DNA from 3 places in the Streptomyces sp. NPDC056738 genome. Region 3 is predicted to be linked to each of the others. Evidence: riboswitches for the same ligand, from Rfam matches in the RefSeq annotation. Region 3 holds a riboswitch; each other region holds the start of a gene.
What was found. A riboswitch is a leader RNA that binds a small molecule or an ion and turns the genes downstream of it on or off. The one in region 3 is predicted to bind cobalamin.

Region 1: linked by a shared signal. The riboswitch ahead of ACFRIC_RS20360 (ribonucleoside-diphosphate reductase subunit alpha) and the one ahead of ACFRIC_RS35070 (cobalamin biosynthesis protein) in region 3 are both predicted to bind cobalamin.
Region 2: linked by a shared signal. The riboswitch ahead of ACFRIC_RS22155 ((2Fe-2S) ferredoxin domain-containing protein) and the one ahead of ACFRIC_RS35070 (cobalamin biosynthesis protein) in region 3 are both predicted to bind cobalamin.

What each region holds. Positions count from the first base shown of each region.
Region 1 covers NZ_JBHTZF010000007.1:221,203-228,701, reverse strand. The annotation lists gene ACFRIC_RS20370 (putative Ig domain-containing protein) at 1-1,334, opposite strand, end outside; gene ACFRIC_RS20365 (ribonucleotide-diphosphate reductase subunit beta) at 1,779-2,792, opposite strand; gene ACFRIC_RS20360 (ribonucleoside-diphosphate reductase subunit alpha) at 2,792-5,173, opposite strand; cobalamin riboswitch at 5,305-5,454, opposite strand; gene ACFRIC_RS20355 (GNAT family N-acetyltransferase) at 5,507-6,025, opposite strand; gene mctP (monocarboxylate uptake permease MctP) at 6,140-7,499, opposite strand, start outside.
Region 2 covers NZ_JBHTZF010000008.1:126,066-133,564, forward strand. The annotation lists gene ACFRIC_RS22135 (helix-turn-helix domain-containing protein) at 1-514, opposite strand, end outside; gene ACFRIC_RS22140 (hypothetical protein) at 673-981, shown strand; gene ACFRIC_RS22145 (hypothetical protein) at 1,152-1,352, shown strand; gene ACFRIC_RS22150 (tachylectin-related carbohydrate-binding protein) at 1,578-2,867, opposite strand; gene ACFRIC_RS22155 ((2Fe-2S) ferredoxin domain-containing protein) at 3,131-3,505, opposite strand; cobalamin riboswitch at 3,590-3,715, opposite strand; gene ACFRIC_RS22160 (3-oxoacyl-ACP reductase family protein) at 3,813-4,589, shown strand; gene alc (allantoicase) at 4,714-5,838, opposite strand; gene allB (allantoinase AllB) at 5,887-7,227, opposite strand.
Region 3 covers NZ_JBHTZF010000017.1:81,299-88,797, reverse strand. The annotation lists gene ACFRIC_RS35090 (alpha/beta hydrolase family protein) at 1-663, opposite strand, end outside; gene ACFRIC_RS35085 (class II aldolase/adducin family protein) at 845-1,576, opposite strand; gene ACFRIC_RS35080 (anion permease) at 2,071-3,312, shown strand; gene ACFRIC_RS35075 (hypothetical protein) at 3,333-3,551, shown strand; cobalamin riboswitch at 3,685-3,828, shown strand; gene ACFRIC_RS35070 (cobalamin biosynthesis protein) at 3,934-4,905, shown strand; gene ACFRIC_RS35065 (cobyric acid synthase) at 4,902-6,497, shown strand; gene cobN (cobaltochelatase subunit CobN) at 6,494-7,499, shown strand, end outside.

The DNA.
Region 1 (7,499 bases), on a different contig from region 3:
GCGGTGCCGTTGGGGGTGCCCCAGCCGGTCGGGCCGTCGTAGCCGGTGCCCGCGGTGCAGAAGTACGAGGTGGAGCAGGAGCCGTTGTTGCCGCTGGTCACGTCGTACAGGTTCGAGGTGTGGGAGTAGGGGTACTTCGCCGGGTAGTCGGCGGAGCCGGGGGTGCCGGCCAGCGCGTACACGCCCGCGATGATGGGCGCGGAGGCGCTGGTGCCGCCGTAGACCGCCCAGCCGGAGCCGCCGTAGGTGTCGTAGACCGCCACGCCCGTGGCCGGGTCGGCCACGGCGGAGACGTCGGACTCCATGCGCTTGCTGCAGCCGGTGTCGGTCTGCCAGGACGGCTTGGCGTCGTAGGCGGAGCAGCCGGAGCCGGTGCCCTCGGTGCTGCTGGTCTTCCACACCGACTCGGTCCAGCCGCGGCTGTTGGAGGAGGTGCTCAGCGCGGTGCCGCCGACGGCGGTCACGTACTGGGAGGTCGCCGGGTACTCGGCGCCGTAGGCCTCGTCGCCGGAGGAGACGGTGATCGCGACGCCCGGGTGCTTGAAGTACGAGGTGTCCTCGCCGGTCTGCGAGGAGGACTCGGAGCCGCCCCAGCTGTTGGAGACGAACTTCGCGCCGAGCGCGACCGCCTCGTTCTCCGCGGCGCCGAGGTCGGAGTCGTTCGCGGAGTTCGCCTCGACGAGGATGATGCTGCAGTTCGGGCAGACGGCGCTGACCATGTCGATGTCGAGCGCCTCCTCACCCGCCCAGCCGGTGTCGTTCGTGGGCAGTGAGGTCGTCGAACCGGTCTGGCCGACCTGCTTGAAGCAGCCGTTGGCCTTGGTGCAGGCGGACAGGCCGAACTGGGAGCGGTAGGTGGCCAGGTCGGCGGCCGCGTTGGGGTCGTTGTACGCGTCGACCACGGCGACCGTCATGCCGGAGCCGCCCGTCGAGGGCAGGTTGTAGGCGCTGTGCAGGTTGGCCGGGCTGAGGCCGGACACCGCGGCGGCGGCGTCGGGGGAGACCTGGGCCGCGAGCTTCTGGGCTATGTCGGTGCGCCGCTGGGCGAAGCACGACATCCGGCCGGGCCGTGACGCCTCGGCGCACAGGTGCTCGGTCGCGACCTTCTGGCCGGCCCTGCCGGTCGCGTGGACCGTCTGCCGGGAGGGGTCGGTGAGGGCCCGGGCGTTCTGGGTGGTGCGCGACACGTGGGGGGCCGGTGCGGGCCGGGCGTCGGCGGGAGGGGCCGCGGCGAACCCGGCGACGCCGAGGGCCAGGGCGGGGAGGGCGGCGGTGAGCAGTCTTCGCAGGCTCCGGGCGGGTCTGCCGGAGGGGGTGGGGCGCTGGGAACGCATGGGGGTGTCGCCTCCATCGGTTCGAGGCCGGTGCCGCTCGGGCCCAGGTGGGGCCGTTCGTGGCGCCATGGCCGGAAGTGGGGTTCTCGGCGCTCTGAAACGGCAGCCTGTGACGCGCGTAGCACGAGCAGGGAGAGGTGCGTCATGGGCATGCCAAATCAGTCGTCCCGGTGTGCCGCGGTGCGTGGCGTGACGGGACGGCCAGAACGTAACCGGGGGGAGAGACGCGCGAACAGCCGTGCCGGAAGAACTTTGCCGCTCCATGGACGGGGATTGGCACGGCGATTGGAGGTGCGGGGGCAGTACGTGACGAAAGCCGGGCCGCAACAGGCGGCCCGGCTCTCATCAGTGACGAACGGTCAGAACTCCCCGAAGGCCAGAACTCCTCGAAGGCCAGAACTCCTCGAAGGTCAGAACGTCCCGACGATCAGAGCTCCCCGGCGATCAGAAGTCCTCGTCGAAGTCGACGCTGCCCTCCACCGCGACCTGGTACGCGGACGGCCGGCGCTCGAAGAAGTTGGTCAGCTCCTGGACACCCTGGAGCTCCATGAAGGAGAACGGGTTCTCGGAGCCGTACACCGGCGCGAAGCCCAGCCGCTGGAGGCGCTGGTCCGCCACGCACTCCAGGTACTGCCGCATCGACTCGGTGTTCATGCCCGGCAGGCCCTCGCCGCACAGGTCACGGCCGAACTGCAGCTCCGCCTCGACGGCCTCGCGCAGCATGTCCGTCACCTGCTCCTGGAGCAGGTCGTCGAAGAGGTCCGGCTCCTCCTTGCGGACGGTGTCGACCACCTCGAAGGCGAAGCTCATGTGCATCGTCTCGTCGCGGAACACCCAGTTGGTGCCGGTCGCCAGGCCGTGCAGCAGACCCCGGCTGCGGAACCAGTACACGTACGCGAAGGCCCCGTAGAAGAAGAGCCCCTCGATGCACGCGGCGAAGCAGATCAGGTTCAGCAGGAAGCGCCGGCGGTCCGCCTTGGTCTCCAGCCGCTCCAGCTTCTCCACCGAGTCCATCCACTTGAAGCAGAACTGCGCCTTCTCGCGGATGGAGGGGATGTTCTCGACCGCGTCGAAGGCCGCCGAGCGGTCCTCGGGGTCGGGCAGGTAGGTGTCGAGCAGCGTCAGATAGAACTGGACGTGCACGGCCTCCTCGAAGAGCTGACGGCTCAGGTACAGCCGCGCCTCGGGGGAGTTGATGTGCTTGTACAGCGTCAGCACCAGGTTGTTCGCCACGATCGAGTCGCCCGTCGCGAAGAACGCGACCAGCCGGCCGATCATGTGCTGCTCACCCGGCGTCAGCTTCGCGAGGTCGGCGACGTCCGAGTGGAGGTCGACCTCCTCGACGGTCCAGGTGTTCTTGATCGCGTCCCGGTAGCGCTCGTAGAAGTCCGGGTAGCGCATGGGACGCAGGGTGAGTTCGAAGCCCGGGTCGAGCAGATTCTTCTCGGTTGAGCTCATTACTGGCAGGCCTCGCAGGACTCGGGGTTCTCAAGGGAGCAGGCGACGGCGTCGGGGTCGGCCGCCTGCTGGACGGGGATCGTGGTCTCGGGCCGCGCCTGGGCCTGGGCCGCGCGGGCGATGCGCGTCGCGGGCCGGGACCGCAGGTAGTACGTCGTCTTCAGGCCCGACTTCCAGGCGTAGGAGTACATCGAGGAGAGCTTGCCGATGGTCGGCGTCTCCAGGAACAGGTTCAGCGACTGGGCCTGGTCCAGGAACGGGGTCCGGGCCGCCGCCATGTCGATCAGGCCGCGCTGCGGGATCTCCCACGCCGTGCGGTACAGGTCGCGGACGTCCTGCGGGACCCAGGTGAAGCCCTGCACCGAGCCGCTGGACTCGCGCAGCGCCTCACGGGTCTGCGCGTCCCACACGCCCAGCTTCTTCAGCTCGTCCACCAGATAGGAGTTGACCTGGAGGAACTCGCCGGAGAGCGTCTCGCGCTTGAACAGGTTCGACACCTGCGGCTCGATGCACTCGTACACGCCCGCGATCGAGGCGATGGTGGCGGTCGGAGCGATGGCGAGCAGCAGCGAGTTGCGCATGCCGACCTCCGCGATCCGCTGCCGCAGGGCCGCCCAGCGCTCCGGCCAGTTCAGCTCGACGTCGAAGTGGTCCGGGTGCAGCACGCCGCGGGCGGTACGGGTCTTCTCCCAGGCCGGGAGCGGTCCGTTGCGCTCGGCGAGGTCCGCGGAGGCCTCGTACGAGGCGAGCATGATCCGCTCGGCGATCCGGGTGGACAGCGCGCGGGCCTCGGGCGAGTCGAACGGGATCCGCAGCTTGAAGAAGACGTCCTGCAGGCCCATCGCGCCGAGACCGACCGGACGCCACTTGGCGTTGGAGCGGCCCGCCTGCTCGGTGGGGTAGAAGTTGATGTCCACCACGCGGTCGAGGAAGGTCACCGCGGTGCGCACGGTCTCGTCGAGCCGCTCCCAGTCGATGTCACCGCCGGTCACGAACGCGCCGAGGTTGACCGAGCCCAGGTTGCAGACCGCCGTCTCCCCGTCGTCCGTGACCTCCAGGATCTCGGTGCACAGGTTCGAGGAGTGGACCGTGTGGCCCGGCTCCGCCGTCTGGTTGGCGGTCCGGTTGGCGGCGTCCTTGAAGGTCATCCAGCCGTTGCCGGTCTGCGCGAGGGTGCGCATCATGCGGCCGTAGAGGTCGCGGGCCGGGATGGTCTTCCGGGCGAGCCCGGCCTCCTCGGCCTTGCGGTAGGCCGCGTCGAACTCGTCGCCCCACAGGTCGACCAGTTCCGGCACGTCGGCGGGGGAGAACAGCGACCAGACGCCGTCCTCGTTCACCCGGCGCATGAACTCGTCCGGGATCCAGTGCGCGAGGTTCAGGTTGTGCGTACGCCGGGCGTCCTCACCGGTGTTGTCGCGCAGCTCCAGGAACTCCTCGATGTCGGAGTGCCAGGTCTCCAGGTAGACCGCGGCCGCTCCCTTGCGCCGGCCGCCCTGGTTCACCGCGGCGACCGAGGCGTCGAGCGTCTTCAGGAACGGGACGATGCCGTTGGAGTGCCCGTTGGTGCCGCGGATCAGCGAACCGCGGCTGCGGATGCGGGAGTAGGACAGTCCGATGCCGCCCGCGTGCTTCGACAGCCGCGCCACCTGGTGGTAGCGGTCGTAGATGGAGTCCAGCTCGTCCAGCGGCGAGTCGAGGAGGTAGCAGGACGACATCTGGGGGTGCCGCGTACCGGAGTTGAAGAGCGTGGGGGAGGAGGGGAGGTAGTCGAGGCGGCTCATGAGCCGGTAGAGCGCGGCGACTTCCTCCACGGAGCGGACGGTGTCGTCCTCCGCGAGACCGGAGGCCACCCGCAGCATGAAGTGCTGGGGCCTCTCGACGACCTTGCGGGTGATCGGGTGCCGGAGCAGATAGCGGCTGTGCAGCGTGCGCAGCCCGAAGTAGCCGAACCGGTCGTCGCCCTCGGCGTCGATCAGCGCGTCGAGGCGGTCCGTGTGCAGCCGCACGAACGCGGCCGTACGGTCGGCGATCAGGCCCTCGTGGTGGCCGACGGCGACCGACTCGGAGAAGGTGGTGACGCCCTGGGAGGCGGCCTCGGCGGCGATGGTGATCGCGAGCAGCCGGGCGGCCAGCCGGGAGTAGGCGGGGTCCTCGGAGATGAGACCCGCGGCCGCCTCGGTGGCCAGTTCGCGCAGCTCGGCCTCGTCGGCGCGGGCGGACCGGCCGCGCAGCGCCGCCGCGGCGACCCGGCCGGGGTCGGCGTCGGGGAGGTCGGCGGTCAGATCCGTCAGGGTCCGCAGCAGCGCGGTCCCGGGACCGTCGGTCTCCACCGGGGCCTGCTGCGCGGTCACTGAAGCCGGATCGGCTGGCGCGATGGTCACGTGGGGCTCTCCTCGCTCGGCACGGGGCCTTACGGGGGGCACGGGGCACACGGGAGCGCTTTCGGGCAGCAGCGCTCCGCGTCCACCGGCCCATTCCGCGAGGCCCGGACGTCGTCGGCACCCGGGCCGGTCGGCCGGGGCGCGCTGTCGGCAGGTCCTCGGACTGACGCGAGTACGGGCACACGCAGACGCGAACACGCACAAGTACACCGTTGCGGGACAGTTCCGGATTCGCACCGGATTCCCCTGCGGCGACAGCGACCATGAGCATACATCTTGTGCCGGGCTTCGGGACTACCCCCACATGTTGTGTCCGCTCGATGTCCGAGAGCGCTACGGAGCGTGCTGGAGCGTCAACTCGTAAGTGAGCAGCCGGATGTCGTCGAGCTCCGGGAAGGGGTTCCAGTCGCGCTCCGGAGTGCGGGTGAAGCCGATGCGCTCGTAGAGCCGGTGGGCGCTGTGCATCGTGCGCTGGGTGGACAGCACGAGGCGCGCGCAGCCCTCCAGGGCCCGTGCCCGCGCCACGCAGGCGCGCACGAGGGCCTCGCCCGCGCCCCGGCCGCGCGCCTCCCGCGCGACCGCCAGCATCCGGATCTCGGCCTCCCCCTCGTGCGCCGAGTCGGCCATGGGGCTGCCGTCCGCCGCGAACGTGACACTGCCGAGCACCCGGTCCCCCTCGGCGGCCACCAGCACCTCGGCGACGGCCGCGCGCCCCGCGACGTCCCGCAGCCTCGTGAGGTACGCGTCGCTCTCCCCGAAGTCGAGCAGCCCGTCCCCGAGATAGGCCCGGGCCGCGATCTCGCCGATGACGGGGTACTCCTCGGGCCGCGCCGGCCGGATGACGATGTCCATGCGGGCGAGTGTGCCCGACCGGCACGGCGACGGGCCGCCGGTTTTTCACCGGTGGCCCGTCGTTCACGACTGTCCCGGCACCGGCCGGTGGGCCGGTCCCGTCCCGGAGCTCGCCTAGTGGGTCGCGTCCGCCGTGGCCGGCGGGAGTTCCGTCTCGACGCCCGGATCGCCGGAGTCGGCCGTGTAGTCCCCGGGCGAGGTCTCGTCCACGCCCTCCGGGGCCTTGAGCGCCCTGAGGACGAAGGTCAGGACGACGGCCACGGCCACGTTCAGGACGAACGCCGTCAGACCGATGTAGCCGATCTCCCCGATGCCGGGGATCTCCTTCGAACTGCCGCCGAAGTGCTTCTGCGTCGGGGAGGCCACGCCGTAGGCGGCGATCGTGCCGTAGAGCATCCCGACCGCCCAGCCGCCCAGCAGCGCCCAGCGGTGGAACCAGCGGGTGAACAGACCGCCGACCAGCGACGGGAAGGTCTGCAGGATCCAGATGCCGCCCAGCAACTGGAAGTTGATCGCGACGGTCTTGTCCATGGTCAGGACGAAGACCAGCGCGCCCACCTTCACCAGCAGCGAGACCAGCTTGGAGACCCGGGTCTCCTGGCGCGGGGTCGCGGCCGGGTTGAAGAAGTCCTTGTAGATGTTGCGGGTGAAGAGATTCGCGGCAGCGATCGACATGATGGCCGCCGGGACGAGCGCGCCGATGCCGATGGCGGCGAAGGCGACGCCCGCGAACCAGTCGGGGAACATGTTCTCGAAGAGCTGGGGGATGGCGAGCTGGCCGTTGGTGACCTTCACGCCCGCCGCGATCGCCATGAACCCGAGCAGGGCGAGCAGGCCCAGCATCAGCGAGTACAGCGGCAGGATCGTGGTGTTGCGGCGGATCACCTCCCGGCTGCGGCCGGACAGCGTCGCGGTGACCGAGTGCGGATACATGAACAGGGCCAGCGCCGAGCCGAGCGCGAGGGTGGCGTACGTCCACTGGCCCGCCTCGGCGGGGACGACCCCGCCGGCGCCCGCGGCCGTGTACTTGGCGCCCGCCGCCTTGAAGATCTCGTCGAAGCCGCCCAGCTTGATCGGGATGTAGATGATCGCCACCGCGATCACGATGTAGATCAGGGTGTCCTTCACGAACGCGATCAGCGCGGGTGCCCGCAGCCCCGAGGAGTAGGTGTACGCGGCCAGCACGCCGAAGGCGATGAGCAGCGGCAGGTCCTTGACGAACCAGTTGGTGCTGTCGCCGCCGCCCACGCCCATCACGTCCAGGACGGCCTGGATGCCGACCAGTTGGAGCGCGATGTACGGCATGGTGGCGAGGATGCCGGTGACGGCCACGGCGAGGGACAGGCCCTTGGAGCCGAAGCGGCCGCGCACGAAGTCCGAGGTCGTCACATAGCCGTGGCGGTGGGAGACCGACCACAGGCGGGGCAGGAAGGTGAAGATCAGCGGATAGACCAGGATCGTGTACGGCACCGCG
Region 2 (7,499 bases), on a different contig from region 3:
GCATGCGCACCCCGCGGCCGAGCAGGTCCTCGTTGAGGGGCCGGGAGGCGGCCATGTTCTCCGCGGTCTGCGGTCCGCCCGGGGCGAAGGCCAGGAACTCCTCGCGCACCTCGCGGGTGAGTACGGCCAGCCGGTCGCGTATCTGGTCGAGGCCGACGAGTTGCTCCACCCCGGGATGGCTGGTGGCCGGGCGGAGCTCGGCGTACTCGGAGATGAGCTGGGCCGCGGCGGCCCGGGAGGATTCGAGGCGCTGCTGCTGGGCCGCCAACTGGGCCTGCTGGCGGCCCATCAGGATCTCCATGCCGATGTCCGGGGAGACGGCCCGGAGCCGGCCGGCGTCCCCCGCGGCCGGGCGCACCAGGGCCAGCTCGCTCAACGTGTCGAGGGCGTCGCGCACCTCGTCCCCGGACAGTCCCACGGTGTCGGCGAGGGCCGCGACACCGGCTGCCGGACTTCTGAGCATGGCGCGGTACACCGTCTCCGCGGCCGTATCGAGTCCAAGTGCGGTCAGCATCCGGTTCCCCCCAGTTTCCACAGACCCTCCCCTGTCCCACGATGATCTTCGCAGAGGACCGGGGATCGCCACAGGGGGAAGGACCAAACCGGCCAAGGCCTCAACTGGCCATCACGCGAGCCGACTTGTCGGCGCATCGCGTTGAGATTCTGGACCGCATGTACCTGGTCCACACATATCTGGAACTGCCGTACGGCGACGAGCCGCCACCGAACATCAGAACTCTGGTGCGAGCGGCGATCGTGCCCCGCGACGGTGTCGAGCACGTCGCCGTGCACACCGTCTCGGCGGTCGAACTCACCCTTGGCTTCTACCTGTTGGCGGACACGCTGGAGGAGGCGGAGGAACGAGCGGTGCGGGCCACCCGCCGACTGCTCCGCGTCGTACCGCAGTTGGCCGGGGCGCGGCCGACCGGTGCCGGGGTGCCGTTGATGCCCCTGGCCTTCGAGCCGCAGCCGGTGGACTGAAACGGCCTGCCTGGACGCATCGGTCCAAGGCCGCTTCCGTCCATCCGTGAACCCTTTCCTCTGGCCTGAGCTGCGACGAACCTATGAGTCACCGGCCGAGGAGAGCGCCACCGCGGGGCGCGACACCAGGCCGGACACCGCATCTCGTCCCGGAAGGAACGGAAACAGCCATGCTTCGTACCCGCATCGCCAAGGCCGCCGCGGTCACCTCCCTCGTCGTCGCCGCGGCTCTCGCCGCGCCGGTGGTCACGCACCGGTCCACGGCGGACGCGGTTCCGGCCTCCTCCGTTCTCGCCTCCGACGCCGGCTGGCAGGTCGCTCCGGCAGACGCCGGCTGGCAGGTCGCTCCGACGGACGCCGGCTGGCAGTAGCCCGCCCGCCGCGTACGGCTGCGGCTCGCCGCTGCCGCGGCCCGTCGGCCCGTCAGTCCGCCAGTCCGCCAGTCCGCCAGTCCGAAAAGGGCGGTGCCCCCTCGTGGCGAGGGGCACCGCCCTTTTCGGCGTGGGCCGGAGCAGGGCAGACGTCTCCCAGGGCGCGCGAACGCCTCGAAGGCCCCGCCGGGGATCGGCGGGGCCTTCGAGGCGTCAAGTGGGGTGTCAGGCAATCTTCTTGTAGCGCAGGGCGACGTAGTCCGAGGCCGGGTGGCCGCTGATGTCACCGCTGTTGATGTTCGCGGTCGAGTAGTTCATGTCCGTGGCCGGGCTGCTCTCGGAGTAGTAGTAGAAGGTGCCCGCGTCCTGGTTCTTCCAGCCCGCGAAGATGACGGCGTGCTCGGAGTAGTCGTTCAGCGCGTCGCCGGGCAGGAGGGCGGTCTTGCTGATCTGCGTGCTCGCGCTGGGCAGCGTCTCGGTCGTCAGCGAGGTGGTGAGGTGCCAGGCCATGGAGACGAAGCCGGAGCAGTCGGTGCGGTAGGAGTGGTCGCCGTCGACGTCCACGGCGGAGGCGCCCTGGTCGTACTGGACGTTGCGGTTGTACCAGTTCTTGGCCCGGTCCATGACCTCGCTGCGGTAGATGGTGCCGCCCTGGACGGACTTCGGCGGCGCCGCCGGCACGTAGGCGCAGTTGTTGGCGTAGGCCGACAACAGGCTCTGGGTCCAGCCGGAGGCGTCCACCGGGTCGTCGGAGTGGTACGTGATGTCGCCGCCGTCACCGTCGGTCGGGTCGGCGTCGGAGTACCAGTACATGCCGCCGTTGGTGCGGCCGTAGTAGAGGCCGCCGCCCGGCGAGGAGAGCGAGTCGACCGCCGACCACCCGCTCGCCTTGAGGACGGAGAGGTCCCAGTCGTCCACTCCGTTGATCTTGTAGCTGAGCAGCCGGCCGTCGGCGGTCGAGGCGACGATGCGGTCGTCGCCCGCGGCGGCGAGCGTCTTGAGGACGAAGCCGGTGTCGATCACGACGTGCTGGCCTATGTGCTCCGAGCCCGCCGGCTTGGGCTGGGAGACGACGTACTGGTGGAGCTGGCCGTCGACGGTCCCGTAGAGGTGGCCGGCTCCGTCGTAGACCATCTTGTCGAAGGTCCAGCCGCCGTCCCAGATCTTGACGACTCCCGCGACCCCGAGGGAGGTGTTGTTGGTCTGGATGTCGACGCGGTAGAGGTCGCCGGTGGTCGACGTGACCAGGACCGTGTTGAAGTTGAGCGTCGCCATCGCCTTGGGCGTGAAGCCGAGGTTCGGGCCGATGAGCGTCTTGACGCGGTTGCCGGTGTCCGGCGCGATCTGCGTGTACGTCAGCCGGCCGTCCGAGAGCGTGCCGTACATCGACACGTCCCCGGAGCAGGACGCGACGGCGTGTGCTGCGCCGGCGGTGGTGGCCACCATGCCGAGGGACATCGCGCCGACGGCGGCGACGGCTGCGGTGGTACGGCGGACGGCGTGGCTGAACTTCATGATCTCTCCTGCGGCGTGGAAGTCGTACGGGCGAAGGCACGTCACCGACCGCCCGGCTGCCCTGCAGGTGCAGCCGTGGAGGTCGTCCCGGGCGGGTCGCCCGGTGGCAAGAACTACTTTCGCCGCAGGTCAGGCGGGGTGGAAGAGAGATCGACTGGACGCAAACGGCCTTGGCCCGTTGCGTCCTGACACGGCGTCAAAATGCCCCGGGGCGTCGCATTCGGCGCCCCGGGGCGGGTCGGCCGGCCCCTGCGTGCGCAGGCTCAGGAGTCGGCCGGGCGCCCCGGCGGGGTGAAGGTGTACAGGTCGAGGATGTCCGGCGGCGGAGCGACGCCCGGACCGCCGGCGCGTACCCAGGTCACGATGTCCTCGGTCGCTTCGGGGTCGTTGACGAGTCCGAGCCAGACGGGCCGCGCGCCGGCCGCCCGGCCCGCCGCGGACGGCTGTACGACGACGACGTTGGCCTGGTCGCACACGTCGAGGCACTCGGAGACGCGCACCGGTACCTCGGCGCGCAGCCGCGCGGTCTGTGCGGCGTGGTCCACCCCGGTCACTTTGGGACTGCCGCAGCAGCAGTCCCGGCACACGACGACCCGGCACGGCACGGGTCCGCGCACCGCCGCGGACTCCCCCGACATCTCTTCCGCCGGCGTCTTGGGCACAGCGCACCACTCCCCTCCCGGGGAGATCCGCCCCGGTGTCGATCGAGGAGGCGACCGCGTGAGTCTCCTGGCTCCCGGATCCCCGAGCGCTCCGCCTTCCCACCCCGGTCGGGGCAGTGGCATGCCGGAGCGCGCTCACCGGTCACAGTGGCGGGACCGCGCCGGATTCACACCGGCTTCCTCGTTCCGCCGTCGCCCTATGTCGCCGGTCATCATGTCATCCGCCGATGTCGGTGTCCGTTCGCCGCCAGCGTCCCGCGGCCGCGGCGGCTGGGATGGGTTCATGACTTCTCAGACCCTTCAGACCTCTCAGACCTCTCAGCGAGACATGGACGGCAAGGTGGCCCTCGTGACCGGCGGGAGCCGGGGCATCGGGGCCGCGACGGCATTGCGGCTGGCCCGCGAGGGCGCGGACGTGGCCATCACCTATGTGAGCGGCAAGGAGGCCGCGGAGGACGTCGTACGGGGTGTCGAGGCGCTCGGGCGCAGGGGGTTGGCCCTGCGCGCGGACGCCTCCGACGCGACGGAGTCCGGCACGGTCGCGGACCGGGTCGTCGCGGAGTTCGGGCGGCTCGACGTCCTCGTCAACAACGCGGGGGTGGGGGTCCTGGGTCCGCTGGAGTCCCTGACCCCGGCGGACGTGGACCGGGTGCTCGACGTGAACGTCCGGGGCGTCTTCCTGGCCTCCCGGTCGGCCGCGCCGCATCTCGGGGACGGCGGGCGGATCGTCACGATCGGCAGTTGCATGGCCAAGCGCGTGCCCGGTCCGGGAGGGACGCTCTACGCGATGAGCAAGTCCGCGCTGGTCGGCCTGACCAAGGCGCTGGCGCGGGAGCTCGGCGGCCGCGGGATCACCGCCAACATCGTCCATCCCGGTCCCGTCGACACCGACATGAACCCGGCGGACGGCCCGTACGCGCCGGGCCAGAGCGCGCTGACCGCCGTGGGCCGCTTCGGCACCGCCGACGAGGTCGCGTCGCTCGTCGCGTACCTGGCGGGGAGCGAGGCGGGATACGTCACGGGGGCGGAGTTCGCGGTGGACGGCGGACACGCGGCATGACGAGCGAGGATCCGATCGGGGGCGGCCCCGGCATGCGCTGAGCCCGCTCCTCCGGAAGGGGGAGCCCCTTCCGGAGGAGCGGAGTCCCCCGTGGTGTGCCCGGCTGCGGGCCGAACCGGGCCGCTCAGCCGCCCAGTTCCTGGTGGCGTGCCGTCAGGCGGGACGCGCCCTCCTCCGTCAGGGAGCCGAAGAGGCGCAGGCGGGAGATGCCGCCGTCCGGGAAGATGTCCACGCGCGCGTGCGTGGCGACGGCGGGTGCGGCGAGGGTGAAGCGGTGGTTGGTGTCGGGCTGGAGGCGGGTGCGGGGCAGGATCTCGGTCCACTCCCCCGCGTCCGGGCCGTCGCCGTCGCGCACCGAGACCGAGGCCCAGCCGGCGCTGTTGCCCTTCAGGTACGCCGTGTCGATCTCGAAGGCGCGGATCTCGGACCGGGCGACGAGCCGGTAGCGGATCCAGTCGTTGCCGTCGTCGCGTCGCCTGCGGGTCTCCCAGCCGTCGTCCATCTTGCGCGAACGGCCGGGCTGGATGGTGTTGGTGGCGGGTGAGTAGAAGAGGTCGGAGGCGTCCTCGACCTGTCCGCCGTTCTCCAGGGCGACCACGTCGAACGTGCCGAGGGCGGACAGCCAGCGCGGGTCGGGCACGACCTCGCCGTACACGCGCAGCCGGGCGATGCCCCCGTCGGGGTGCTGGTTGACCCGCAGGTGGGTGAAGCGCTGTTCGACCGAGACGGTGAATCCGTTGGCCGCGTGACCGCCGACCGGCGTGCGCGGTACCAGAGTCGTCCACTTCACCTCGTCCGCCAGGAGTTCCTCGGGGGAGGGCGAACCGGGCACGGAGGCGCCCTCGACCGACACCGCCTGCGGATAGTTGCCGCGGAAGTGGGCGGTGTCGACGACGATCCCGCGGATCACCCCGGGGGCACCGAGCCGTACCAGGGCCCAGTCGTGGTCCTCGGCGGTCGGCCACGGGTGCTCGGCGGAGGCGCCGCGGCGCCGCCGGGTCTCCCAGCCGTCCATGACCTTGCCCTTGTGGCCGAAGTGCTCGGGGTCGAACTCGGCGGCCCCGGCGACGAGAAGGTTCTCGCGCTGGGCGAAGAACTCGTCGTTGGCGGCGACGACGCCCGCGCCGAGCTGCCGGTCCGCCAGGTTGGCGTACCGGGTGAAGGGGAAGTCGGTGGTGCGGTAGTCCGCGTACGGGTCACCGCCTCCGTAGGGGTTCGCGTCTCCGGTGAAGCTCTGGGTCGCCGTCACGGTGATCAGGGGTTCCTTTCGCGAGTCGGCCGCCACGGGGCGGGGGAATCAGTTCGTACGGGTCAGCAGGTGACCCTTCGGATCGGTGAACTCGCCGTCGGCGAAGACGCGTTGGCCGCGCAGCCAGGTCGACTTCACGACGCCGGCGAGGGTCCTGCCCGCGTACGCCGTCACGCGGTTGCGGTGCTGGAGCGCGGCGGGGTCGACGGTGAAGGTCTCGTCGGGGGCGAACACCGCGAAGTCGGCGTCGTGTCCCGCCGCGATGGCGCCCTTGCTGCCGCCCAGGCCGACCAGTTCGGCCGTGCGGGAGGACATCCAGCGGACCACGTCCTCCAGGCCGTGGCCGCGCCCGCGGGCCTCGGTCCAGACGGCGGCCAGGCTCAACTGAAGGCCGGAGATGCCGCCCCACGCGGTCGCGAAGTCGTCCGTCTTGAGGTCGGCGGTCGACGGGGAGTGGTCGGTGACCACGCAGTCGATCGTGCCGTCGGCCAGCGCCCGCCACAGCAGGTCCTGGTTGGCGGCCTCGCGGATCGGCGGGCAGCACTTGAACTCGCTGGCGCCGTCAGGGACTTCCTCGGCGGTCAGGGTGAGGTAGTGCGGGCAGGTCTCCACCGTGAGCCGGACGCCGTCGGCCTTGGCCGCTGCGATCAGCGGGAGCGCGTCGCTCGACGACAGGTGCAGCACGTGCACCCGCGCGTCGAGACGCCTGGCCTGTGCGACGAGGCTCTCGATTGCGGTGTCCTCGGCGTCCCGGGGGCGCGAGGCGAGGAAGTCGGCGTACCTGCGGCCGCCCTTCTGCGGGGCGGCGGCGAGATGGTGCGGGTCCTCGGCGTGCACGATCAGCAGTCCGCCGAAGCCGGCGATCTCGGCGAGGGACCGGGCGAGCTGCTCCTGGTCGAGTTCGGGGAACTCCTCCACGCCGGACGGCGACAGGAACGCCTTGAACCCGAACACACCGGCGTCGTGCAGGGGTTGGAGGTCCTTGACGTTGCCGGGCAGCGCGCCGCCCCAGAAGCCGACGTCGATGTGTGCCTTGGCGCGGGCGACGTCCCGCTTCGTAGCGAGGTGGTCGACCGTCGTCGTCGGCGGGAGGGAGTTGAGCGGCATGTCGATCAGGGTGGTGATGCCGCCGGCGGCCGCGGCGCGGGTCGCGGTCCAGAAGCCCTCCCACTCGGTGCGGCCGGGGTCGTTCACATGGACGTGGGTGTCGACGAGGCCGGGCAGCAGGACGTCGTCACCGACGTCCTCCAGCCGGGCGCCGGACGGCACCTCGGCCTCGTACGGCAGCACGGCCGTGATCCTTCCCGCGGCGACCGCGACCGAAGCGGCGCGCGTCCCCTCGGGCGTGATGACGCGCGTCGAGCGCAGCATCAGTTCGGCATCGGACACCCGGACCCCTCTCTCCGCCGCCGTCGTCTCCCGTTGCCGCCGGGTTGCTTCCGCGTAACGGAATTCAACTTTCTGTTGAAGAAGTCTTCACCCCGACCTCCGCCCCGTCAAGGGCTCATTTCTCCACCCTCCCCCGACCCGGCCGAGATCCGCTCCCGCTGCGCCCGGTCAGGAGGTTTTCCGTATGACGAAATCACTCTTCCGACAGACAGAAGTAGCCTTACCCTACCTGGTGGCCCGTCGGGTGCCGGGTAGGCTGCGCTTCTGCCTGC
Region 3 (7,499 bases):
GGCGTAGCGGATGGCCGCGTCGAGGTCGCGCCACTCGGTCTCGCCGAGGTGGTTCAGGCCGTCGGGCGGGCGGGGTGCGCCGAGGTCGCCGCGGTAGGCGAGGTCGAGGACGGGGAAGTGCCGGCCGTTCAGGAACCCCATCAGGTTCATGGGGTGTTCGCGGGTGGTGCCGAGGCCGTGCACGGTGATGACCCAGGTGTCGCGGACCGCGGGCACGAACCAGGCGGGCAGTGCGCCGAGTTCCCCGGGCACGTCGACGTCGGCGTGTTCGAGTCCGAGGGCGGACCCGGGGTCGCCGACGTACAGGTTCGGGGTCAGCCACACCTTGTCGCCGGGCTCCAGGGAGCCGTGGGTGACGCGTTCCAGGCTGCGTACGACGGTGTCGGCGGTGTGGGGCACGGAGTTCTGGAGGGGGCCGACGATCGCGTGCGAGCCGTCGCCCGCGAGGCCGTAGGTTCCCGGGCGCCGGGACGCCAGGGCCCTGGTGAGGGTGATGCCGCCCGACGTCGTGGCGTGCACGGTGAGCCGGGGCTCGGTGGCCAGAGGCTTGCCGGGCCTCGTCTTCAGCGCGGCGTCGCTGGCGAACCGGCCCGCCGCCACGGAGGCCGCGCCGGCGGCTATGGCTACGGTGACGGCCGCTGCCGTGGCTTTTAGGGTGCGCACCCGACCAGTTTCCCGGGGGACCGGACCATCGGCCAGCGGGAGCGCGTCAACGGGGTGACGGACGACGTGCGCGCCCCCTTCGTACCGGGGCGGCGGCGCGGGCGTGCCTCGGGCCCCCGGCCCGGGCGGATCTCGGGCCCCCGGCCCCGGCGGATCTCGGGTCACCGGCCCCGGCTGGCTCTCAGGTCTGCTGGCCGTAGCCGCGCAGGCGCTCGCCCGCCTCCTCGAGCTGGGCCGGGGAGAGCAGGGCGGGGGTGAGGCCCGGGACGGAGGAGGACAGGAGCCAGACGCGGCACATCCATTCGAGCTGGGCCGTGCGGTCGTACGCCTGGTCCAGCGAGGCCCCGTGGGCGATGGTGCCGTGGTTGCGCAGGAGGCAGGCGGTGCGGCCGGCCAGGGCCCGGAGGGTGTTCTCGGCCAGCTCGGGTGTGCCGTAGGCCGCGTAGGGGGCGACGCGGACCGGGCCGCCGAGGGCCGCCGCCATGTAGTGGACGAGCGGGAGTTCGTGGACGAGGAGCGAGACGGCCGTCGCGTGCGGTGCGTGGGTGTGGACGACGGCCCGCGTTCCGGTCGCGCCGTACACCGCGAGGTGCATGGGCAGTTCGCTGGTCGGCCGCAGCGAGCCGAGCACCTGCCGGCCGTCGAGGTCGACGCCGGTGATGTCGTCGGGGGTCAGCCGGTCGTAGGGGACGCCCGTGGGGGTGACCAGGACGGTGTCGCCGACGCGGACCGAGACGTTGCCGGACGTGCCGACGACCAGCCCGTCGGCGACCGTGCGCCGGGCCGTGGAGACCAGGTCGTCCCAGGCGTGCCGGAGGGTGTCCCGCGGGTCCGCCGGGGGCGGCTCGCCGGGCCCGCCCGTCGTCCGCCGGTGCTCGTGTCCGTCGCGTGCGTCCCGGTGCCGCTCAGTCATGACGCGATCCTGCCAGGCATGGCCTCTCGCGCACCGCGTGCGGGCGGGCTCCAGGACGTATACGACCCGCCAAGAGCCCACGGTTGTATGTGATTTGAGTCACATCATGTCGTCGGATCGCGGACGTCGCGCCGGTCGGACATTTGCCGCGGATCACACCCCGTGGTCGACCCGCTACGACCCCGCACCGGCCCGGAGGACCCTCACCGGGCGACCCCTTCGAGCCGTCCAGGGGTGTGATGACGGCTACAGCCTGGGCGTGACGGGGATCTCGTCATCTAAACCCCCCTCAGTTCGAGCCGCGAACCCGAGGCGCGGACCCCAAGCGGAGCACGGAATTCCGAATCCGTTCGAACCTGCCGAACCGTTCCTCCACACAAGCGGAATGAGGATCCACCGTTCAGGACACCACCCGGTCCGGCCCAGTTCATCTTCCGTTCACCCAGGTTGCCTACGGTCCACCTGCCACTGACGTCCAACAGAAGCCTGGGTAAATGGAACACATCACGCTCCTCCTCGGAATCGTGATCGTCACCGCTCTCGTGTTCGATTTCACGAACGGTTTCCACGACACCGCCAACGCGATGGCCACCACCATCTCGACCGGCGCACTCAAGCCCAAGGTCGCGGTGGCCATGTCCGCCGCCCTCAACCTTGTCGGCGCCTTCCTCTCCGTCGAGGTCGCCAACACGATCTCCAAGGGCCTCGTCGACGAGACAGGCATCCGGCCAGAGGTGATCTTCGCCGCGCTCGTCGGCGCGATCCTCTGGAATCTGGTGACGTGGCTCGTCGGACTCCCGTCCAGCTCCTCGCACGCCCTCATGGGCGGCCTGGTCGGCGCCACCATCGCCTCCGCCGGTACCGGCGCCGTGCACGGTGACGTCCTGGTCGGCAAGGTGCTTCTGCCCGCCGTCGCCGCCCCGATCGTCGCCGGTCTGGCCGCCATGCTCGCGACCCGGCTGTCGTACAAGCTGAGCGGTGGCGCCGACACCAAGGCCACCAAGAAGGGCTACCGCGCCGGCCAGATCGCCTCCGCGGGCCTGGTCTCGCTGGCCCACGGCACCAACGACGCGCAGAAGACGATGGGCATCATCACCCTGGCCCTGGTCGCCGGTGGCGCCGTCGCTCCCGACTCCGACCCGCCGGTCTGGGTCATCCTCTCCGCCGGTCTCGCCATCGCGCTCGGCACCTACCTCGGCGGCTGGCGCATCATCCGCACGATGGGCCGGGGCCTGACCGACCTTCAGCCGCAGCAGGGCTTCGCCGCCCAGACCAGCGCGGCGACGGTCATCCTGGCCTCCTCGCACATCGGCTTCTCCCTCTCCACCACGCACTCGGTCTCCGGTTCCGTGATGGGCGCCGGTCTCGGCCGCAAGGGCGGTGTGGTCCGCTGGTCCACCGCCACCCGCATGGTCGTCGCCTGGGTCCTCACGCTGCCCGCCGCCGCCCTGGTCGGCGCGCTCGCCGAATGGGTGACCGGTTTCGGCGCCTGGGGCACCACGCTGGTCGCGGTCTTCCTGGTCGGTTCCAGCTTCGCGATCTGGCGCCGCTCGCGCCGCGAGGTCGTCGACCACAACAACGTGAACGACACCGAGGAGCCCGCCGGTGTGGTGACGCAGGCCATCGCCGCGGTCACCCCGCCCCCGGCCGGCACCGTGGCCGAAGGCCTCACGGCCACCATCCCGGCTCCGGCCGAGCCCACGGCGAACCCGTCGGCGCCGTCCCGAGTGGCCTGAGAACCGAAGGAAGAAACAGCATGAGCATCGACTGGTCAGCCCTCGGATCCGTCTTCGGGGTCAGCCTCGGAGTGACCGTGGCCCTCGTCGCCCTCTTCACCCTCGGCGTCGCCGGCCTCTCCAAGAAGGAGTCCGCCCAGGGCGGTTCCGCGGTCGCGGCGGCCACCGGCGCGTACGTCTGCTTCGCGGCCTGCGCCGCGGCGGTGGCGTACGGCATCTCCCTGATCATCACCAAGTAGCCCGGCGACGGCCCGGAACCGGGCCGAGCCGAGCGGTACCGCGCGTGGGGTGCGGGACGGATCACCGTCCCGCACCCCACGCGTATGTGGGCCTGCGCACACTGTCCCTCCGCAGGTCAACAGCCAGTTGACGGCCGTTCTCGCCCCGTGGTGGACTGCCGGAGCCAAGTACGGCGGCATGAGAGGAAGCCGGTGCGAATCCGGCGCGGTCCCGCCACTGTCATCGGGGAAGAAACTCCCCGGGAGCCAGGAACTCTCACCGCCGGTCTCGTCGAACCAGGGCGTGGACACCCTGAGTGAGGACATATCGCCATGCGCGGCTGCCCGTTGCCCGTTTCGCTGAGTACGAGGGTTCCGCTCCACCCCACGGCCGGCTGACCCCGTGCGTGCCGATCGCGTCTTCGCGTACGGCGCCGCCGCCGGCCTTCTCGGCGACCTGCTGCTCGGCGATCCCCGCCGAGGGCATCCGGTCGCCGCTTTCGGGCGGGCCGCCGCGACCGTCGAACGGACACTGTGGCGCGACCACCGCGGGTGGGGCGCGCTGCACACGGCCGTCTGCGTCGGCGGCGCCACCGGACTGGCCGCGCTGGCGAGCCGTGCCGTACGCCGCTCCCCCGCCGCCTCCGTCGCCCTGACCGCCGCCGCCACCTGGGCCGTCGTCGGAGGCACCTCTCTCGGCCACGAGGCGCGGACGATCGGCGGCGCGCTCGCGGCCGGTGACCTCGGCGCGGCCCGGGAGCGGCTGCCGCACCTGTGCGGACGCGATCCGCAGGCGCTGGACGCCGACGGCGTCGCGCGCGCGGTCGTCGAGTCCGTCGCCGAGAACACCTCCGACGCCGTCGTGGGCGCCCTGGTCTGGGGGGCCGTCGGTGGTGTGCCCGGACTCGTCGCCTTCCGCGCCGTGAACACGCTCGACGCCATGGTCGGACACAGGTCCCCCCGCCACCGGCGCTACGGCTGGGCCTCCGCCCGGCTCGACGACCTGGCCGGCTGGCCGGGAGCCCGGCTGACCGCCGTCCTCGCGGCCGTGGCCGGACCCGACCCGCGCGGAGCCCTGCGGGCCTGGCGCGCGGACGCCCGCAAGCATCCGAGCCCCAACGCCGGGCCCGTGGAGGCCTCGTTCGCGGGCACGCTCGGCGTGCGGCTCGGCGGCACCCTCTCGTACGGCGGACGGGTCGAGCACCGGCCCGTGCTCAACGGCGTGGGGCGCGCCGTCCACGTCCACGACATCGAACGGGCCGTACGGCTCTCCCGGCGCGTCGGCTGGCTCGCGCTCGGCGTGAGCGCCGCCGGGCGGGTTCTGCTCACCGGGGCCGGACGGGTTCCGTTCACCAGGAAGGGGCGCACCGCATGAGCGGCGGACTGCTGATCGCCGGGACCACCTCGGACGCGGGCAAGAGCGTCGTGACCGCCGGGATCTGCCGGTGGCTGGCGCGCCAGGGCGTCAAGGTCGCGCCCTTCAAGGCCCAGAACATGTCGCTGAACTCGTTCGTGACGCGCGAGGGCGCCGAGATCGGGCGGGCGCAGGCCATGCAGGCGCAGGCCGCCCGTGTGGAGCCGACCGCGCTGATGAATCCGGTGCTGCTCAAACCGGGCAGCGACCGCAGCAGTCAGGTCGTCCTGATGGGCAGGCCGGTCGGCGAGATGAGCGCCCGCGGCTTCTTCGGGACGACCGGGTCCGCGACGGGCCCCGCGCCGGGCGCCGCGGCGCCCGGGGACCGGCTGCGCGGGGGGCGCCAGGAAGCACTCCTCGCCACCGTCCTCGACTGTCTGACGCAGTTGCGGGGCACGTATGACGCGGTGATCTGTGAAGGGGCCGGCAGCCCGGCCGAGATCAATCTGCGGCGCACCGACATCGTGAACATGGGGGTGGCGCGGAACGCGGGGCTTCCCGTGCTCGTCGTCGGCGACATCGACCGGGGCGGGGTGTTCGCCTCGTTCTTCGGGACCGTCGCGCTGCTGTCGCCCGAGGACCAGGCGCTCGTCGCCGGATTCCTCGTCAACAAGTTCCGCGGTGACGTGAGCCTGCTGGAGCCGGGGCTCGACATGCTGCACGGCCTGACCGGGCGGCGCACCTACGGCGTGCTGCCCTTCCAGCACGGACTCGGCATCGACGAGGAAGACGGGCTGCGCGTCTCGCTGCGCGGCGCCGTCCGCGAGTCCGCCGTCGCCGCCCCCGTCGGCGAGGACGTCCTGCGGGTCGCCGTCTGCGCGATCCCGCTGATGTCCAACTTCACCGACGTCGACGCGCTGGCCGCCGAACCGGGCGTCGTCGTGCGGTTCGTGGACCGGGCCGAGGAGCTGGCCGACGCGGACCTGGTCGTCGTCCCCGGCACCCGGGGCACGGTCAACGCGCTCCGGTGGCTGCGCGAGCGCGGCCTCGCGGACGCCATCGCGCGCCGGGCCGCCGAGGGGCGGCCCGTCCTCGGCGTCTGCGGCGGCTACCAGCTCCTCGGCGAGCACATCGAGGACGAGGTCGAGTCGCGCGCCGGCCGGGTCGAGGGGCTCGGACTCCTGCCCGTACGCGTGCGGTTCGCCCGGGAGAAGACGCTGGCGCGGCCGGTCGGCGAGGCCCTCGGCGAACCCGTCGAGGGGTACGAGATCCACCACGGCGTCGCCGAGGTCACCGGCGGCACGCCGTTCATGTCCGACGGCCACGGACAGGGTCTGGACGGGTGCCGGGTCGGCTCCGTCTGGGGCACGCACTGGCACGGCTCCCTGGAGTCGGACGGATTCCGGCGGGCCTTCCTGCGCGAGGTGGCCGCCGCCGCGGGCCGCCGCTTCGTGCCGGCCCCCGACACGTCGTTCGCGGCGCTGCGCGAGGAGCAGCTCGACCGGCTCGGCGACCTGATCGAGGAACACGCGGACACGGACGCGCTGTGGCGGCTCATCGAGTCCGGCGCGCCGCAAGGACTGCCCTTCATCCCACCGGGAGCACCCGCATGAGCACAGTGTTGTTGTTGTCGACCGCCGACACGGACCTGCTGGCGGCCCGTGCCAGTGGCGCCGCCTACCGGATCGGCAACCCGACCCGGGTGGACGTCACCGGCGAACTCCCCGCGCTCGTCGAGGGCGCGGACCTGGCCGTCGTGCGGCTGCTCGGCGGCAAGCGGGCCTGGGAGGACGGGCTGGCCTTCCTGAAGGCGTCCGGGATCCCGACCGTGCTGCTGGGCGGCGAGTCCGTCCCGGACGCCGAGCTGATGGCCGATTCGTCGGCGCCCGCGGGCGTGGTCGCCGAGGCGCTGCGCTATCTCGTCGAGGGCGGTCCGGCCAACCTCGGGGAGCTGGCCCGGTTCCTCTCCGACACCGTGCTGCTGACGGGCGAGGGCTTCGAGGAGCCGCACCGGACGGCCGAGTTCGGCGTCCACGGCGAGTTCGCGTACGTCGAGGGCCGGCCGACGGTCGGCGTGCTGTTCTACCGGGCGCACGAACTGTCCGGGAACACCGCGTTCGTGGACACGCTGTGCGAGGCGATCGAGGCGCGCGGCGCCAACGCCCTTCCCGTGTACTGCGGTTCGCTGCGCGGGGCCGACCCCGGCCTGTACGAGATCCTCGGCCGGGCCGACGCGCTCGTCGCCACCGTCCTGGCCGCCGGCGGCACGCACGCCTCGCAGGCGTCGGCGGGCGGCGACGAGGAGGCCTGGGACATCGGGGCGCTCGCCGACCTCGACGTCCCGGTGCTCCAGGGCCTCTGCCTGACCTCGTCGAAGAGCGCCTGGGACGCCTCGGACGCCGCCCTGTCCCCGATGGACGCGGCGATGCAGGTCGCCATCCCGGAGTTCGACGGCCGTCTGATCACCGTGCCGTTCTCCTTCAAGGAGCAGGGCCCCGACGACGTCCCGGTGTACGTCGCCGACCCCGAGCGGGCCGCCCGCGTCGCCGGGATCGCCCTGCGGCACGCGCGGTTGAAGCACAAGCCGAACGCGGAGAAGAAGCTCGGGATCGTCT